DNA from 2 places in the Salipaludibacillus agaradhaerens genome. Region 2 is predicted to be linked to the other one. Evidence: riboswitches for the same ligand, from Rfam matches in the RefSeq annotation. Region 2 holds a riboswitch; the other holds the start of a gene.
The links. Region 2 has a riboswitch for cyclic di-GMP ahead of BK581_RS06480 (anti-repressor SinI family protein). Riboswitches for the same ligand answer to the same signal wherever they lie in the genome.
Positions count from the first base shown of each region.

Region 1: linked by a shared signal. The riboswitch ahead of BK581_RS19930 (anti-repressor SinI family protein) and the one ahead of BK581_RS06480 (anti-repressor SinI family protein) in region 2 are both predicted to bind cyclic di-GMP.

Region 1 is NZ_KV917378.1:1,896,061-1,902,359, forward strand. Features, by position in the region: gene BK581_RS08990 (N-acetylmuramoyl-L-alanine amidase) at 1-859, opposite strand, end outside; gene BK581_RS19930 (anti-repressor SinI family protein) at 1,054-1,218, opposite strand; cyclic di-GMP riboswitch class I at 1,253-1,347, opposite strand; gene BK581_RS09000 (LysR family transcriptional regulator) at 2,248-3,150, opposite strand; gene BK581_RS09005 (VOC family protein) at 3,286-3,624, shown strand; gene BK581_RS09010 (NADP-dependent oxidoreductase) at 3,676-4,593, shown strand; gene BK581_RS20570 (transposase family protein) at 4,856-5,194, shown strand; gene BK581_RS19940 (transposase) at 5,154-5,630, shown strand; gene BK581_RS09020 (response regulator transcription factor) at 5,644-6,299, opposite strand, start outside.
Region 2 is NZ_KV917378.1:1,328,970-1,335,268, reverse strand. Features, by position in the region: gene BK581_RS06495 (PrkA family serine protein kinase) at 1-189, shown strand, start outside; gene lepB (signal peptidase I) at 359-952, shown strand; gene yhbH (sporulation protein YhbH) at 1,153-2,319, shown strand; cyclic di-GMP riboswitch class I at 3,969-4,057, shown strand; gene BK581_RS06480 (anti-repressor SinI family protein) at 4,086-4,208, shown strand; gene BK581_RS06475 (hypothetical protein) at 4,736-4,981, opposite strand; gene BK581_RS06470 (YbjQ family protein) at 5,351-5,665, shown strand.

The DNA of each region.
Region 1 (6,299 bases), 570 kb from region 2:
AAATACCATCCACTGGACCTGGAGAAACACCTGAACCGTATAACATTGCTTGCAAAATCCACGTTATATTACCTCTCGCTCCTCGACCAACATTGACAACTGCTTGACGTGTTTCAGGTCCCCAAATGCCATCCACCTGAATATTTCTATTAAACTGAACATTTAACTCCGTTTGGAAGCCTCGTAATAGTGCCCCTTTTGTCTCTGGACCGAAAATATTATCTACGGCAATGGCTAAACCGTAACGCTCATTTAATGTCGCTTGCACTGACGCAATCGTGTCATTTGTCGGTTGATCACCATCAGATCCATCTGATCCGTTTTCTTCTATATTTAATGCGTTCACAATCCCGGTTGCATGACCTTGTGCAATACGGTCTAAAAAGGCATCATCTCGCAATTTCTCGGCATCACTTTCATTATCAACAAACAAGTTTTCCGTTAAAAGAGCCGACATTGTTGTTTCTCTCAGTACTGCATAGTTAGCGCTTAACATACCTCTGTCAACTACATCAATTTCATTGATAATAGCTTCGTGAATAACCTGTTGATACCTTATCGTTTGATCAGGCACCTCACCGTTCCAAATGTACGATTCAAATCCTTCACCACCACTTGCATTGGTATGAATAGAAACAAAAAAGTCAGCATTCCAGCTATTCGCCATATCGGCCCTTTCTGATAGTGAAACGAAGCTGTCATCCTCTCGACTCATATTAATTTGAACACCTTGATACATGTTCAGTAATTCTCTTAACCTCATCGCAATATCAAGCACAATTTCCTTTTCTACTAAGCCATTCCCTGTTGCTCCACTGTCAGAACCACCATGACCGGGATCGATAAATATCCTTACCATGTGGTGAGCCTCCTTAAATGTCATTTTGTCGCTCACTATAGTTAATGCACCGTCATTAAAAATGACAGGACAAGTGTCTTTAAGTAGAAACAAATAGGCGTGATCAAGTTGTTAGCATATTAAAAAACGCTTATCATAACGATAAACGTTTAAAATAAAGCTTTAGATACAACTTCTAACTCTCATATAGTCTTTTACGAGTTACCACCACTCACTTGTTTAATATCATATACATTTTTTTCTCGCTGTTTCTCTGCTAAAAAACAACGGACATCATGAGGTGTTAATCCTCTTTGACGTGCTTCTCTTATTAGCCTCTCCCATTCTCTATCCAAGGTAGAGTGTAACTTCTTTTCCATCTCTTCCTTAGACCTCCTTTCCCACGTTTGCCTAATAGGCGGTCCGGCGATCATAGATCATACAAGCAAATGACCCTTAGACCCGTAACTTTGCGTCCCTATCTTTAAACAGGTTTGCCTTTAACTAGTAGGAAGGTTTAATTTTAAAATATTGTCACAGCATTTGAGAATCAGCATGATGTGTAACTGTAATTTGAAGTATACCTAGTCAAGGTTAAATACAAGTTAAAAAACAGAAAAAAAGTAGTTCTTTTATCTATTTTTTTAGTGTCTATTCCCTTTTATAGTAATTTCGACAATAAAAGATAAAGTATTACATTGCGTTTTTTTTCCGGAAGCCATGGTAACATAATTTCTATTTGTATAAGTCCTGAATGAATTTCACAATTCAAAATTCGAATCATGAAAGTGACCTTCACTTCAAACGGACGCTTTCCCGAGGGCTTGTCTTCAGCTAACTTTTGCTCGGTAAATCCTCGCAAAAGTGGATCTTTAGACTGCACTTAATCCTCTGGGAGTCGCCGTCTTACATTTCAGTCACTTTTACCGTCCGTGAAGCTCCCAGCTCAAAATAGAGAAGAGAGGTAAATCAATTTAGGCGGGAACTAACGGAGGCTAATGTCCTGATTGATTCATTTACCAATCAGTGGGAGAAGAACAAAAAACCCACTGATTGAAGGTTCGTTTTATCATCCGCATATTAAATATTCGTGTTATTGCTTTAAAAACATCATTATGAAATCGACTCCGCTAAAAAATCTTGTAATTAAACTTGTAAAAGTAACTGCTTAAATCCATTACTATCAGGCAGTCTATAAAAGAAGTTCATATGACAGGAATATGGAAGAGTCCCTGTAGGAAAAGCAGTAGATGAATGGCATTTCAGTATCTACTATCACGGATTTAAATTTTTAGCGTATTCGGATAATCGTGTAGAAGACCTTAAAATATTTTCTTTTTAAATTAAAATATAGGAACCTGACTGTTCATAATCAACAGGTTCCTTATGCCTCAGGCTGATAAAATTGCTTAAAGTGAAGGTTGATTGTTTAGTTTGCGAAATTCGCTAAAATAATGATACACAAAATCTTGAAATTTACGTGCCGCAATGGACAAGTAGCGATCTTCGAGCCATGCTATTTGGTAGGTACGCTGACAAAATGGCTTATCAATATGCAAAAGGCGAAAAGGTACATTTTTATCTTCTATTAAAGTTTCTGGCAAAAAAGCAACACCAATACCGGTGCGAACGAAATGACTTATTGCAGAAAGTTCGTCAACTTCACAAACTACATTTGGAGTAAAACCTTCTTTTTTACAAAAATCATCCGTCATTGCCCGAAACGGATTCCCATCTTTTATACTTATAAAAGCATCGTCAGATAACTCGCTCAGGTCAACACTATTCCGGTTAGCGAATCGGTGCGTGAAAGGAACAGCTAGTAATATTTCTTCAGTGAGAAAGGATTGCCCGCTTATTCCCTCCACTTCAAGTGGTGGAAAAGTAATGCAAAAATCGATATCGCCATTTCTTAGTTGTTTCACCTTTTCGTATGTTGAAGCTTGGCTGATTTGGAGTTTAATATCAGGATGCTCCGATATGAAAGAGCCTATGAGGTCAGAAAAGCATTTATGAGTGGTTGTTGATAAATAAACACGCCCTCGTTCCATCCCCGCAAGATCCTCGACTTCTTGTCTCCCTTCATCAAGTGCTGAAAGTGCAATCTCCACTTTTTTCAAAAATACCTTTCCAAACGAATTGAGTCGGATATTCCTTCCCTTACGGTCAAATAATGGTACACCCAAATCCTCTTCCAATCGGGCAATGGTTTTACTAAGAGCGGGTTGCGCAATGTGAATTTCTTGCGCCGCTTTTGTCATATGTTCTAACCTGGCAACAATTCGAAAATATTGTAGTTGCAACAGTTCCATTTGTGCTCCTCCTATTAATATACTCAAGGTTATATATTTATATAAATATATATATTTTAATTTATTTATTGTTTATCATAAGATAATTATTACAAGATAACAACAGATTTTACTTGCAAGAAGGAGGTGTAATCGATGAAACTAAACCACATGAATCTTACTGTCACTGACGTTAATGCTACTCGTAAATTTTTCGAAAAATATTTTAACGTTCAGACCAAAGGTAATCATAGCGATTCATTCGCTATAATGGTCGATGAAGATGGATTTTTGCTCGCCTTAATGAAAGGTTCCAATGACAACTACCCCAAGTCTTTTCATATAGGTTTTGAACAGGAGAGCCAAGAGCATGTAAATGAAATCAATCAACGGTTAAAGGATGATGGTTATAATGTAAAACCGCCAAGAAGGACTCATCGTTGGACTTTCTATGTTAAAGCACCTGGTGGATTTACTGTTGAGGTTTTCAGCTGACACAACAAACATTCAATAACTTTTTATAAGTTTGAAAAGGAGAGATGTTATATGCGAGCAGCAGCATTTTCTAGTTATGGGCCTCCGGAAGTGTTGCGAGTAATGGAATTTGATGACCCACAAGTTGGAGCAGGTCAAGTTCGAGTTCGGGTCAAAACTGCTGGCGTCCAACCGTTTGATTGTGCTGTACGCAGTAGTGGTTGGACACCACCGGGACTAAAGATCATTTTCCCACAGATTCTTGGCAACGAGTTCTCTGGAATTATCGATCATGTCGGGGAAGATGTCACAGGCTTTAATATCGGCGATGAGGTGTTAGGCTGGGCGTTAATGACTTGTTATGCCGAATATGTAGTCGTAAGTATCGATCAGATTGTACAAAAGCCACAGGGTATGTCTTGGGAGCATGCTGGTGTTATAACAGCCTCTGGCCAAACCGCTCACACGGCATTACGTGAGCTAGAGGTTGGCAAAGGGGACACCGTATTGATTCACGCTGCAGCTGGTGGAGTTGGTACCTTCGCAATACAACTGGCACAAGCATGGGGAGCAGCAACAGTCATCGGCACCGCCAGCGAACGCAATCACGATTACCTTCGTTCACTAGGTGCAATCCCTGTTACCTATGGAGAAGGACTTGTCGACAGAGTACGTTCACTCTCCCCGAAAGGTGTAGACGTTGCCTTTGATGCCGCTGGGGGTGATGCTTTGGAAGCCTCAGTGAAGCTTGTCGAAAACAAGAAGCGTATTGGCACAATTGTTGCGTTCGATCTCGTAGAGGAACTTGGTGTTCGCCCTATACGAAGCGAACGTTCAACTGAACGCCTTTCTGAACTCGTTAACCTTTACATTCAAGGGAAGATAAACATACACATTAGAAATACATTCCCACTTGATGACGTTGTAAAGGCACATCGAGAAGTCGAAACTGGTCACGGTTACGGAAAAATTGTACTGACAATCGACTAGATATGTTGTTAAACCGTATTTTTAGAGACTGATAACTGGAGGCTGTCCCCAAAAATTTACTTTTGGTGACAACCTCTTTTTCATTTCTCTTTAATCCTTAACAACTAAAGGTAAGGCGGATTAATTCAACTATCATGAAAGGAAAAAAATAAATGATAACCAATATGCTCCACCTGCCAAACTTTATTATTCTTGATATGACAGAGAGTGAGAGTGATTACCGATTCTTAGTAGAGCAAGTCCTACACCACCCTCACACTGTCTGAAATGCGGTACCATTCCTAACTTGTATAAGCATGGTAAGAAAGAACAGTTATTCGTTGACTTACCAATGCACGCAAAACGTGTGGGTATTTATGTCAAACGACAACGTTATAAGTGTCGAGAGTGCAATGGGACGTTCTTTGAGGATTTGCCAATACGAAAGACTAATCGTCAAAATGTGTCAGCCAAAGAGCGCAGGCAACTCATGAGGGTCCTATATGTGCTTCTTACAAGGCGTAAAGACCTTAACGACTTCGATGATCAAATAAAACTACAAATATGGACTGATGTTTCCATTGCTGGGTCAAGCATACGAGTTAAAAGAGCAATTCTTTGAAATTTATGAGGCTGAATCAATCAATGATGCCTATAAACTTTACCAAAACTGGCTTTCAAATGTACCTAAAGAATTAATGGCTTATTTTGAGGATCTGATTAAGGCAATGAATAATTGGGAAGAGGAGATATTCAACTATTTCAATTCACCCATTACAAACGCCTATACAGAATCCCTGAATCGTTTAATTAAGACAATGAACCATGTTGGTCGTGGTTATTCTTTCGAAGCCCTTAGAGCAAAAATTTTATTTACACGAGGCTATCGTAAAGTAAAAAAGAAAAAGAAATTCAAAGAAGTTGAAGTTACTTTCGGAAAAATGTTACCTGATCAATTCCCTAATTGGGGACAAACTGGCTATGAATGGGTGTTTGAAGAAATTTATGGTGCTGATTTTTCCACATTGATCAAGGCTATGGAAGAGGGCATCTTTTAACCCTCTTTCCACACTATTTTCCGATTACCCAATTTTTATTAAATTTATACCCAAACCCTCTGACCGTTTGAATATAGTCTGGTTTAGCAGGATTAGCTTCTATTTTTTTTCTTAAATTTCTAATATGAACTGTTACCGTTTTTAGATCCCCATGGTGTTCAACTCCCCAAATGTGATTATAAATTTGTTCCGTACTAAAAACTTGGTTAGGATGCTTCATAAAAAATATTAATAGTTGAATTTCCTTAGCATAGAGTGCTATTTTTTCACCTTCCAAAAAAACTTGAAAACTTTTCATATCAATAGTTATCCTGCCTGCCTTAAGATACGCAATTTCACTATTCTCTAAGGCCCTTCTTCGTAGGTTTGCATTTATTCGTGCCTCTAGCTCCTCAAGGTCGTATGGCATTGTCAAATAATCATCGGCACCAGCGTTTAAACCTTCAATTTTATTCACGGATGTCTTTAAATGGCTAACCATTATGATCGATACGTCTGAGCTTTCCCTAATCTTTTTGCATAAGTGTATACCTTCATGATGTGGTGAACGATCTTCTAATATAATAAGATGTGGGCTCTCATTAGCTATATAGCTAATGACTTCCCCCACATTTTCCAGCATGTTAACATGGTATCCGTTATTTCGTAAATAAGTAAATGTTTCCTCTC
Region 2 (6,299 bases):
GCTATACAAAAGAAACTATTTGCCGATTTAAAAGATGTCGTTAAAATAACGACGTCAACTAAGACACCAGATGAAAATCAACTGAAGAAAATTAATGAAGTTATTGCGAGATTAATTGATGAATATGGCTATAATAGTACATCTGCGAACGACTTACTAAAATACGTAGGTAGCCTTTTAAACAGGTAAGTGTGGGCACGGTTATAATCGCCCCTCCTCCGGCACATAACCGTATGTTACAACTTGTTAACAACTAAAATTCTATCTTTATAAAAGTTTAAAACATTATGAATCAGGCAATAATTTAATTAAACAGGACGTTGCTTGTGACTGTGAAAATTGAATGTGGAGGAGAAAAATGAATATGGAAAGTAATACGCCTGAGGCCACGTTCCCAGAAAAGCCAACATGGAAAACGGCTTTATGGTCATTAACCAAACTGTTGACCGTTGTAGTGATCATTGGCGTCATCATCCGCGGTTTTTTATTTACTAATTACATTGTTTATGGCCAATCAATGATGCCAACAATCAATGATGGGGAACGTATTATTGTAAACAAACTTGATTACGAGTTAGTTACGCCATCACGTTTTGATCTAATCATTTTCCATGCTACTGAAGAATCTGACTATATTAAACGAATTATTGGCCTCCCTGGAGATACGGTTGAGTATAAAAATGATATCCTTTATATTAATGGAAAAGTCCAGGAAGAAACATTTCTAGATGATTTTAAAGAAACTCATGAAAATGGCTTGTTTACTGATGATTTTACCTTGGAACAAGTGACAGGTGAAAGCGAAATACCTGAAGGCTATGTATTTGTGTTAGGTGATAATCGTCAAAATAGTGTTGATAGTCGCCATATTGGTCTCGTCCCCATTAAAGAAATTGTAGGAAAAGCCAATATTACTTTTTGGCCTTTAACGAATATAAGACTACTTTCTTAATATAAGCATCTAGACTTTGAGCCTGTGTTATCATCGCAGGTTCAAAGTCTTTTTAATGTGTTGAATGTTAAAGAAGGGTTCAATATATAATGAGAGCAATATGATTGTAAAGAATTTGTGTCAACTCGCTGTCCATACTGCATAGTATAAAATAAACATCATGCACATATGTATGATGTAAAACTAAGGAGGGGAAGCGGATGACAAACTCTTCAACTAGAAATTACGTTGTCTCTCAAGAAAATTGGTCCCTCCATCGAAAAGGCTACCAAGACCAGCAACGGCATCAGGAGAAGGTACAAGATGCCTTACAGAAAAATTTACCTGACCTAGTAAGTGAAGAGAGTATTGTGATGTCTAATGGTCGAGACGTCATTAAAGTTCCTATTCGTTCATTGGACGAATATAAAATTAAATATAACTATGATAAAAACAAACATGTTGGTCAAGGAAAGGGTAAAAGCAAAATTGGGGATGTAATTGCTCGAGATGGTAGTGATGCAAAGCGATCTGGAAAAGGAGAAGGAGCAGGGGATAAACCAGGAAAAGATTATTTCGAAGCAGAAGTCTCTATTACAGAATTGGAAACTTTACTTTTTCGCGAATTAGAGCTACCTCATTTACAGGCAAAAGAAGATGATGACGTAATAGTAGAGGATATCGAATTCAACGACATTCGAAAAAAAGGTCTCATGGGAAACGTAGATAAACGGCGGACAATATTGCAAGCATTAAAGCGAAACGCCATGCATGGTAAACCACATGTTGCTCCTATTTATAATGATGATTTACGGTTTAAAACCTGGAATGACGTAGTGAAACCGGAATCTAAAGCCGTTGTTTTAGCGATGATGGACACCTCGGGAAGTATGGGGCGATTTGAGAAGTATATCGCTAGAAGCTTTTTCTTTTGGATGACAAGGTTCTTAAGAACAAAATATGAAACTGTGGACATCGTATTTATTGCCCATCATACAGAAGCTAAGAGAGTAACGGAGGATGACTTTTTTATGAAAGGTGAAAGTGGTGGTACCATTTGTTCATCAGCCTATAAAAAAGCACTTGATATTATTGCTACCGACTATCCGCCATCACGCTACAACATTTACCCTTTCCATTTCTCAGACGGAGACAACCTGACCTCTGATAACCATCGCTGTCTAAAATATGTTCAGGAACTCATGGAAATAGCTAATATGTTTGGCTATGGTGAGGTGAATCAATACAATCGACCGTCAACTTTAATGAACGCTTATAAGAAGATAGATGATAATCGGTTCAAGCATTATATTCTGCGTGACAAAAAAGATGTGTATGAAGCATTGAAATTGTTCTTTAAAAAAGGAGAAGAGGCAGTCGCCTATTAATAATAAAGCTATTGAATCAGTTTCTGTTTTACTTGAACATGGCCGTTTTTTCAAGGAAAGAAGGCGCACATAACAGCAGACTTCAACGGCTTTAACATTTATTTCTACGTTAAAGTCGTTAGAGGTATGTTGAATAGCTCATTTTTAAAATATAATTCTGGGTTATTAGGATAATCCGTCATGGAGCCTACATTAATAAACCTATCTCTGTAAATGTTTTGATTAAGCATAAAATATGGCGGTGTATTATTTTAACTTTAAATATTTTCTATCGAAAGTATATCCATTCCTCAAAAATGAATAAGCAAAAAGGCCGTTCAATCATTAAAAGGTGATATTAGAAACCAAGCCAACTGATCAGTATGAGATAACTTACATATAAAATAAAGTTTACAATTAGGGGGACAATTCAAGTAGGTATGTGGACGTAAAACTAGAGGGTGAAGCTTAGTGAAATAACTAGATGTATATGATTAACGTTTTAAAAAGTTAAATATGGGTTTAGTCATTATGGATCAGCATTATTAAGGGTCACATGATCAGTTTTTAATCTAGTGTGTTTAATTCAAATATTTCATTAGAACTAGGGGAATTCTCTCGGTAAACAGACCAAGTTTTGTATTTCTCTTACGATAGCTGTAGGTCTTTATTTACTATATAACTGTGACTATGGTAGAGAAAACATAAAGTGACTGTTTTGAAAGCAGAATTAGAAGAACGTATTGACGATTGATTCCCATAAAAATACATTAAGGTTAGGGAATTTAGGTATAATGATTCAATACACGTATACCACTTAGAAGAGAAAATATAGTTGAAGGTAAATGACTCGTTCGTTTTGTAAGAGAGAAATAAACAATTTTAAGGTCTTTTTCCATCTTACGTTCTTATTTCTGAGTAATTATAGATATAAAGTCATAGACAAGATACTTCTAGAAGTAGGAGAATATTAAATATCATTCTTCTTTTTTGCTTTTGGTAAAAGATTAGACCGTTCTTATAGCCATTTAAGTGTTATTCTAATCGTCGGACCATATATAAAGTTGTGAAAAATCGGGTCATATTGACTAAATGTAAATGACAGAAAGGTGGGCTTGACTACTTAGAGAGTTGCTAATTTTAAATATGTTTCTAAATTATTTCCTTATTTAAGTAGAATGTGTCATTAAATAATACCAATTTTATAGTCCTTTCAAATTGAAAGGGGAAATAGTTTTGAAAAAATTCACAATAGATTTAACCTCTAATAAAGATGAAAAGGGGAAAAAGACTGTCATATTAACTAAATGACAATTTTCTTGTTTTTTCCTGTATTTGTTTTTCAACAGGAAGTAGACCTAATAGACTAAATATAAAGAACTGTTTCAGTGTGATTAACCCTTTAATAAGCTTATACAAGTCGTTTATCACAGGGAGTAAATAGGGAATTATAGATAATTTTGATAATTTAAGTATTTGTACTCATTTACATATTTGAGGAAAAATATTATGATTTAGCTACTACATTCGTAATATAGAACATAACGGGGGTGTATTAATAGAAAGGGATGTCAATATAACTAAAGAAATTTGTCGGTTATGTCGAATTTACTAGCTATCGTTCGTTATAAGGAATTTAATACACATACTACTATTTATATCATCTACTCATTCAGAAAAGGCAACCCTATCGAAAGGTCGGGACGCAAAACTGTGAATCTAAGGAATTATTATATTCTATGATTGCACAGTCGCCTCAATGGAGTGACATAAGGGAGGCTTACCTCATGCTCACTATTAAAAGAGAAGAACAACATGACCAAGAATGGGTGGCACTGATTCAGGCTGCGAAAGAACTAGGGCTGACACCAGAAGAAGTGCGATCCTTTTTGAAGGAAAAGCAAAAATAGCAACATTAAAGATACGGGCATAGAAGCTACTTTAATGTTTTTTGTAATAATACATTGCTTTAAATGTCTTCTCGTTGAGATAGGTTCAGCAAACAAATAGGGAGAGTTCAACGTAAACGTTGAAACACCAGTGTGTTAAAGTCAGATATGGCTTGTAAAGGCTGGTTTTATAAAATGATAAAGTAAACGTTTTCGTTTTGGAAGTGTTCGTGTGGTGAAATTTAATAAAAATAGTGTAGCAACCTTCTAATAGATTTGGGACGTAGAGGAATTGCTGCTAATACTGGTCATATTTATAAAACTTTTTAAACTCGCCGAGAAGGCGAGTTTTTTCTGTAAAGAGACTCCTCTATATTGAATACATTTACTGACCATTCAAAAAAGCCATTGTCAGAACTTCACGTGCACTGTTTAACAGTGAGCGAAGTCAGCCAATGGCTTTATATAAAAGGTTAAGAAATATGACATTAAACATATGCACTAACCCGATTATATCCACGTACTAGTTGAGTGAGGTTGAACGACATTTAAACAGAGCGTTTCTTATCCAGCATTTTAGCAATAATTGAAATTGAGCGGTAAATACTGAATAAAATAATAATAGATGTAAGCGATCCAACCATATATCCAGCGGTAAAGTTACGTGGTGCAATCCATTCTTCCTGCCGTCCTACAATAATGCCTATAATAACTGATAGCGCTAGAATAGCGACAATAATGCCTGTTTCAATTCGGTCATTTTGAGACATTTCTTTTAGTTTTGCTGCAATCATACTTGTCCCCTCCGTCTAATCTTTCATTGATATAATTATATAGTCAAAATGATCACTGTGCAATTTAAATATAAACAAAAGAGTTTTAAGAATAAAAGTAAAGGTTTTGTATTATTTACTGCTAAGGACGAATATCAGGTTTTATCTCCATATAGCCTTCAATGTGAAAGAGAGCCTATTAAATGAAGAAATAAAGAAACAACTAAAAGCTACTTTGGAAGAGGAAATCTTGAAAAACGTTGACGGGAAGACGGTTATAATGATTAATTGCTTATTATAATTAAAACAGTCACATGACGGAACTTTTTAAATCCTTTTCCGTAAATACTTTAAGGAAAAGAATAATGAATGAGTGAAGGAGAGAGAGCAATGATCATGGTTAATACAGAAACAGTAGCAGGCAGAACGATTGTTCAAGCACTTGGCATTGTATCAGGAAATACAGTACAGGCGAAACACGTAGGGAAGGACATTGTTGGGGGATTACGTGGACTTGTGGGAGGTAAAATGAAGGAATATGAAGAAATGTTTAATGAAGCACGGGAAATTGCAGAAAAAGAAATGCTCTCTAAAGCAGACTCACTTGGAGCAGATGCGATTGTAAATGTGAGATATTCCTCATCTTCAATCATGTCAGGAACGTCAGAAGTTCTTGTCTATGGAACAGCAGTCAAGCTTGAGTAAGATTGGGATTGTATAGTTCTTTAATCGGATAGATAAGAGGTAGGCGACTTTTACCAAGGCGTGTGCATATGGATGTCATCCAACCTTTTATCTTTGACTATAACGCTTCTACTTGAATGAATTTCATAATGCAATGTCACGCTCAATATAACGAGTAATAGTGGGGAAAATAACAAATTATTCGTCGTTAGAAACGAAGAGTTGGAACGAAAGATAGCGACTCTTGTGCGAAGAAGCGACGTCTGAAAATCCACTCTGACTGTGCTTTGCAAAGGCAAAATGAGGTGCAGGAGAGCCCACGGAAAGCGTCCATCTGTAGTGGAATGAGTCATAACGTTCCGAAATAGATACAACTATGATTTATGAAATCGATTCACTTATAGTTGGTTTTTTCGTAAGCTGTCAAGTGGAAGCAATGTGAAAAAACAGCAATATTATTGGCAGGATTTGTGCTTATTATAATATTGACCGTGTTGATCGTTGGTATTTTATTGCTTTTAGAATCGCCATTAATGATAGCCAATCGTCTATTTTAAAATGAAATAGTTATTAATTAATGATTTAAAGCTGTCTGACTTTGAGAAGAGAGGCAGCTTTAAAAGTGTTTATTTTGCGACAGATACAAAGGAGATGC